2 regions of the Lysinibacillus sp. FSL K6-3209 genome follow, and region 1 is predicted to be linked to the other one. Evidence: riboswitches for the same ligand, from Rfam matches in the RefSeq annotation. Region 1 holds a riboswitch; the other holds the start of a gene.
The links. Region 1 has a riboswitch for S-adenosylmethionine ahead of MHH88_RS02050 (O-acetylhomoserine aminocarboxypropyltransferase/cysteine synthase family protein). Riboswitches for the same ligand answer to the same signal wherever they lie in the genome.

Region 1 (3,607 bases):
GTCGTTTAACAACAAGTTTACGCCCGTTACAATCAGGTGTAGGCTCAGTAGCAAATGCTGTATTACTAGGTTTCAAAGATTCCGAGTTTGAGAATTTAGAAGTTTATTCAGAAGTACTGCAAGATGCTGTTTTTGAATTAATGGATGCTGGGAAAGTAAGCTTTGCATCTGCTACTTCTATTACCCTATCGGAAGAGGTAGGAAACCGTGTTTATGGAAATTTTGAAAAATATGCTGATAAATTAGTATTACGTCCACAGGAAATTTCTAATCATCCGGAAATTATCCGTCGACTCGGTTTAATTTCTGTAAATACAGCGCTTGAGCTAGATATTTATGGGAATGTAAATTCAACTCATGTTTCTGGCACACGAATGATGAATGGGATTGGTGGTTCTGGTGATTTTGCTCGTAATGCCCGGTTAGGTATTTTTGTGACGAAATCATATGCAAAAGGCGGTAAAATTTCTAGTATCGTACCAATGGTTTCGCATGTGGACCATACAGAACATGATGTAGATATTATTGTCACAGAACAAGGTGTTGCAGACTTGCGTGGTTTAGCACCGAAAGAGCGTGTAGGTCGTATTATTGAAAACTGTGCGCATCCAGATTATAAGGATCAATTATGGGCGTACTTTAACGAAGCGAACGAGGCAACAGGCGGACACCATACACCACATATTTTAGAAAAAGCGCTTTCTTGGCATGTCAATTTAGCTAAGAACGGTACAATGCAAGATCCATCATTTGCAAAATAATGATATAAAAAAGCCTTGAGAGTTTGTTTGTTGTCTCTCAAGGCTTTGATTTGTTTAAATTTATTTTTTAAAGGCAGATGTTACTTTAGGCTCTGTCCCTTGGATAAGCCGTTTAATATTTTCAATATGCAACATAAGCGCGATACCAAAAAGAACAATTGAAATCATTGTTGGTCCAACCCCAGGTATCCATAAGTAAGTTGCTGTACAAAAAATAATATAAAATACAAGCACACCAATGATTAAATAATTTGTTGTTAAAGATAAAATGACAAATAACATAAGTGCAAATAATGCAATTTTCCAATCAATAGCGAGCAATATGCCTATGATTGATGCAGTTCCTTTGCCGCCTTTGAAGCCCATATGGAACGGGAAGTTATGACCTAGTATTACACTAGCAGCTATTGCATAGGTTAATAACCACATTTGTACTTCAGTAAACTGTGAAGCATTGGAGGAAAAGTAGTAAAGTGCGCATAGCACGGCAGCAACTCCTTTACCTATATCTATAAGTGCTACTAATATGCCGTATTTCCATCCAAGAGAAAGCGTTGCGTTTGAGGCACCCGCATTGCCATGGCCAGTCTTTTTTAAATCTACTCCAGAAAGAAACTGTGCCACTTTAGAGCCATGAATACAGCCGATTAGATAACCAATAATAATAAAAATAATCATGGCTTTTACCATAAAAATACTCCTTTCAAACTATACTTTTATATAGTGTATGTGTTCTTATTACGTAAAGGAGCAGACAGAAGTTTCAGAAAAAAATAAATTTTACTGTTGACAGAAAAAAAGTCTATGTTTATACTGTGTAACAACGATGGAAATTGAATCACATACTCTTATCAAGAGCGGCGGAGGGATAGGCCCTATGATGCCCGGCAACCAGTGAGTGACGAACTTGCTAAGGTGCTAATTCCTACAGATTCTTACTTGGATCTGGCAGATAAGGGGAGGAAAACTTGCAACCGCAACCCTCTTCTTAACTGAAGGGGGTTTTTGTTTTCTCACATAAATCCTCCTCATCTCCGGTACCATCGTAAAACCCATTTAGGAGGAAGAAAACATGTCGAATTTTAAACCAGAAACTTTACTATTACACGGTGGCCAAGAGCCAGACCCAGTGACAGGCTCCCGAACTGTACCGGTGTACCGTTCAACAGCTTTCGTATTTAAAGACACTGCTCATGCGCAACGTCTTTTCGCTTTAGAAGAAGCGGGCAATATTTATACACGTATTACAAATCCAACTGTAGATGTTTTTGAAAAACGCGTCGCTTTATTGGAGGGCGGTACAGCAGCAGTAGCACTTTCATCAGGTGCAGCAGCTATCGCATTTTCAATTTTAAATCTTGCAGGAGCAGGGGATGAAATCGTAGCAGCAAGTTCTTTATACGGAGGAACATATAACTTATTAGCAAATACACTACCAAACTACGGTATTAAAACAATTTTCGTAGATGAAACAAATCCTGAGAATTTCCGATCTGCCATTAATGAAAAGACAAAAGCAGTGTTCGCTGAAATTTACGGAAACCCAAGCTTAAAAGTGCTAGATGTAGAGGCAGTAGCTACAATTGCACATGACAACGGTTTACCTTTAATTATTGATAGCACTTTTGCTTCACCATATGGCTCAACACCAATCGACTTCGGTGCAGATATCGTCGTTCACTCAGCGACAAAATGGATTGGCGGACACGGTACAACTTTAGGCGGTGTAGTTGTGGATGCAGGGAAATTTGATTGGACTCAAGGTAGATTCCCAGGATTTACAGAACCTGACGCATCTTATCACGGTTTACGATACGGTATTGATACTGCAGCGGCTGCATTTGCCACAAAACTGCGCGTGCAATTACTACGTGATTTTGGACCAACATTAAGTGCAGATGCTGCATTTAACTTATTACAAGGTTTAGAAACGCTCCATTTGCGAATTCCTAAACATAATGAAAATGCCTTAGCAGTTGCAGAATATTTACGTAACCACCCATCTGTGGAGTATGTAAACTATAATGGATTAGAAGATTTTGCCACACATGATTTAGCGAAGAAATATTTGAAAAATGGCTTCGGTTCAGTGCTTACATTTGGCATTAAAGGTGGACGAGAAGCAGGCCGTCAATTAATAGACAGCGTAAAATTATTTTCACACGTAGCAAATGTAGGCGATGCAAAATCACTAATTATTCACCCGGCGTCTACAACTCATCAACAATTATCTGCTGAGGAATTAATCCAAACTGGTGTTTCCGAGTCGCTCATTCGCTTATCAATTGGTTTAGAGGCAGTTGAGGATATTATTGCAGATTTAGAACAAGCTATTGCACAAGTAACAACAACTGAACAAAAAGTAGAAGCATAACTATTAAGATAGCCAATGATTTATGTTGTAGCGTTTACGTATTTTCTCATTCGAAATGCCTCATTTGGTAATGCGTATAACGTTGCGACATTCATCCTTACCTCATTCGGTGAGTTTTCTGAAATTTTTTATAAATAATACCTAGTAACTTTATAAGTATTGTTGACTTGGTTAAAACCATGCTGTATACTAGGGATTAAGTAAAAGGTTCGAAAGGCTACCAACCTTGAACAAAGTGATGATGTTACTAAACTTTCACCGCCATTCATTAGGCGAAAACAGCTAATTTGTTTTCATAAGTGCTCCCCCACTTTTGAATATATATATGAAAGGGGGTAGCTACCTAGCCAGTAGCTACTCTCGCTTTCCATAACTGATCGAAAAAGGAGTGTTAACAATGGGAAATATTTATCGTGCACAAAATGTAACTGCTTATCTTATATATGAATTAAATGAAAGCCATCATTTTGTA
Region 2 (3,607 bases), 910 kb from region 1:
CTTCATACGTGATAGTGCATCGTCTGATAATTTAATCCCTGGTACTTCATGGTGTAAAAACTCGGCGCTCTTATAGCTCGTTACTGGCATAATACCGATATAAATTGGAGCATCTAAATGCTTTGTTGCCTCATAAATTTCTACAATTTTCTCTTTTGTATAAACTGGTTGTGAAATAAAGTAATCTGCACCATGTTCGATTTTTTTCTCTAAGCGAGCTACTGCCCGATCTAATACACGAACATTCGGGTTAAATGCTGCCGCAACAGAAAAGTTTGCTTTCTTACGAAGTGGCTTACCGGAAAATGATATCCCCTCATTTAACTGTTTAATTAATTGAATAAGCTCCATGGATGAAACATCATAAACACTTGTGGCACCTGGGAAGTCTCCTACCTTTGTGGGATCTCCAGTAACCGCTAAAACATCATGAATGCCAAGTGCATTTAAGCCCATTAAATGGGACTGTAGACCAATTAAGTTACGGTCACGGCACGTAATATGCGTCAACGGTCGTACACCATGTGTTTCCTTTAATAGTGCACCCATAGCGACATTACTAATGCGGGGAGATGCAAGCGAATTATCAGCCATCATCACGACATCTGCGCCTGCGTCGTATAATTTTTTTGCCCCTTGAATAAAACCATCAATTTCTAGATGTCTCGGAGTATCTAACTCTACGATAACCGAGCGTTCGCGCTTCACCTTTTCATGTAGCGGTTCATATGTCGCAGGTTCTGCTTCCCGTACAATCTCTACTTTTTCAGGTTTCGTATACTTTGCTTCAACAGGCGTTAACTCTTCTAAATATTTCTTCGCAGCTGCTATATGCTTAGGTGTTGTACCACAACATCCACCGATTAAACGAACACCTTGGTCACGCAATGCAACTGCTGCACGGCCAAAATAATCAGCTTCTGACTCATACACGACACGCCCATCCTCTAAATCTAGTAGCGACGCATTTGGATATGCTGACATAAATGCTTTATCAGGAATCTCTACACCTTCAAATGCTTGAATTGTATGATGGGGACCTAAACGGCAATTGACGCCTACTACATCTGCACCAAGAGCTTGTAACTCATGTAATGCTTGATTTAACGTCATTCCATTTTGCAACACACCCGGCTCATGCATGGATACTTGTGCAATAATTGGTAGCTTTGTTTTGCTGCGTAACATTTTTAATGTTGCACTTAACTCTTCAAAATCATAATACGTTTCAAGTAAAAGACCATCAGGATTGCCTGCAAGTAACACATTTGCTTGTTCTTCAACAGTCAATAATATTTCCTCTAATGTAGCATCACTTTTACGAATGCCACGGATGCCCCCAATTGTCCCTAAAACAAATTGCCCGCCATCAGCTGCCGCTCGTTTTGCAATCGTGATTGCCGCTTCATTAAATTGTTGAACCCGTGATTCTAAGCCGTAACGTGCTAATTTAATCGCATTTGCACCGTAAGTATTGGTCTGAATGACATCTGCACCAGCAGCTATATATTCTCTATGAATTTTTTCAATTAACTCCGGTCTCTGTACATTCATTTCCTCATGACAGTACTCTAAGCCGTAGCCATATAATACAGTACCAATGGCTCCATCCGCGGTAAGCACATGTGTTTTTAACTTTTCTAGCAATCCCATAAATCGTAGCCCTCTCTTTCCTTGTATCCAAAATATAAAAAGCCTTCTTTTACAAAAAAGAAGGCTTTAACGAATCGCAATTGTTGTTCCTTCTCATCTTCGACCAAAAAGGTCTTCTGGATTTAGCACCTGACATAAGTTGGTTGCTGAAGCTTCATAGGGCCAGTCCCTCTGCTTCTCTTGATAAGAATGTAGTATGAATTTTTCAAATAATTAAAAGAATCATATCGTTTACAGACGATAGAGTCAAGACTATTTCACTTAACAAAGGAGATTTCTCCCGAAAAAAATATTATTTTAGTTTTAACTTCACTGTTATTCTAGTTTTTCCGCAAGCGCTTCGCCTATTTTTTTACCATTTTGAATACAAGCACCAATACCTACCCCGAAATATGAGCAACCTGCTATCGATAAGTTGGGATACCGTTCTGCAAGCTCCGCTGTTAAGCCTTTCAACGCCTCATGATGTGCCAAATCGTATTTTGGCATTTGATCGATCCACTTGGCTACATTTACAACCATTGGTTTTTCATCAATGCCTAAGCTTTTCTTTACATCCTCTAATGCTACAGCTGTCAATTCTTCATCTGTCATCATACGTAATGTTTCGTATGCAGGGTTAATGCTTTTATAAAAGAGGCGCACAAGCAATTTACTATTAGCAGATGTATGTTTCCATTTTCGGCTTGTCCATGTTGCGGCATTGCATTGTACATTCGAGTTATGTGACACAATAAAGCCTGTCCCATCTGCTGGTAGCACTGCATCCGGTACATCAAAGCCTAAGTATATGGTGATGGCAGAGGCTGTAGTAAATTCTTTAAAATAGCGATCCAAAGATGGGTCCAGTAATAAGCTTTGCACGGCTTCATTTGGCAGTGCTAATACTACGTGCCCAGCCTCAAACTTCCTCCCATCTGCTAATGTGATTGTATAATGTTTTTCCTGTTTTTTTACATTGGTTGTTGCTACGCCTTTAATAATTTCTACATTTGTTAACGTTTCTTCAAGACGATTGATAAGTGACGATAAGCCCTGTTTAAACGAAATAAACTTTTTGTTGGAAGCTTTCACGAATTGTTCGCGATTTGCCTCAAAACCTTTAATAATACTACCGTACTCATTTTTATAGTCGATTATGTACGGTAAGGTAGAAGCTATCGACAGTTGATGGAGGTCACCCGAGTATACCCCAGCTAATACTGGTGCAATTTGATTTTGTACAAGTTCTTCCCCTAAGTAATATGTTAAAAACTCACCGATTGAGCTGTCCTTAGTAAAGCTTTTATTCGGCATTGTTAAATCTTGCAATGCTATTTGTTTACCAGCTTCTGATACTAGCGTACTTGCTTCAAGAGACGCTAAACTCATTGGAATACCGAATGTTGAATCAGCAGGGATCGCATGTAATTCGTCATTTGTATAGATATAAGATATCCCTGTTTCGTTGTACACTAGCTCCTGTTCAAAATTAAGCTCCTGCACCAGCTCCATGACCCCTTTATGACGAGCCACAATTGAGTCAGCACCCGTTTCCATAATGAAGCCTTGCTCATAAGCGGAATGTAACTTACCACCTAAGTATGGATTTTTCTCAACAAGCACTAGTTTGACATCTATGTTTTTTTGCAATACTTGGCGTTGTAAATAATGCATCGTACATAAACCAGTAATGCCGCCACCTAATACAACTATTGTTTTCATAAAGTATCGCCCCTAATTCGTTATTTCTCTCCTTATTAGTATAAACTTTTTTCACAAACAATAACGTTCAACCCATTACAAATTTAGCAACACTATAAAGTGTCAGGCACTCAAACAATTTCAAATTGTTTGAGTGCCTGACACCTAGTTTAAGTTTTGTGCGACATTTGCTAATTTGTCAGCTGAATTTGTTACCTCATTAAATGCTTGCCCAAGCTCATGAAGGACCTGAGCAACGGCCTGAACCTCT

Region 2: linked by a shared signal. The riboswitch ahead of MHH88_RS19745 (bifunctional homocysteine S-methyltransferase/methylenetetrahydrofolate reductase) and the one ahead of MHH88_RS02050 (O-acetylhomoserine aminocarboxypropyltransferase/cysteine synthase family protein) in region 1 are both predicted to bind S-adenosylmethionine.

Annotation. Positions count from the first base shown of each region.
Region 1 covers NZ_CP150264.1:393,328-396,934, forward strand. Annotated here, with positions in the region: gene MHH88_RS02040 (acetyl-CoA hydrolase/transferase family protein) at 1-761, shown strand, start outside; gene MHH88_RS02045 (glycerol-3-phosphate acyltransferase) at 822-1,451, opposite strand; SAM riboswitch class I at 1,607-1,720, shown strand; gene MHH88_RS02050 (O-acetylhomoserine aminocarboxypropyltransferase/cysteine synthase family protein) at 1,834-3,135, shown strand; gene MHH88_RS02055 (hypothetical protein) at 3,533-3,607, shown strand, end outside.
Region 2 covers NZ_CP150264.1:4,059,326-4,062,932, forward strand. Annotated here, with positions in the region: gene MHH88_RS19745 (bifunctional homocysteine S-methyltransferase/methylenetetrahydrofolate reductase) at 1-1,653, opposite strand, end outside; SAM riboswitch class I at 1,744-1,843, opposite strand; gene hemG (protoporphyrinogen oxidase) at 1,969-3,357, opposite strand; gene MHH88_RS19755 (globin-coupled sensor protein) at 3,502-3,607, opposite strand, start outside.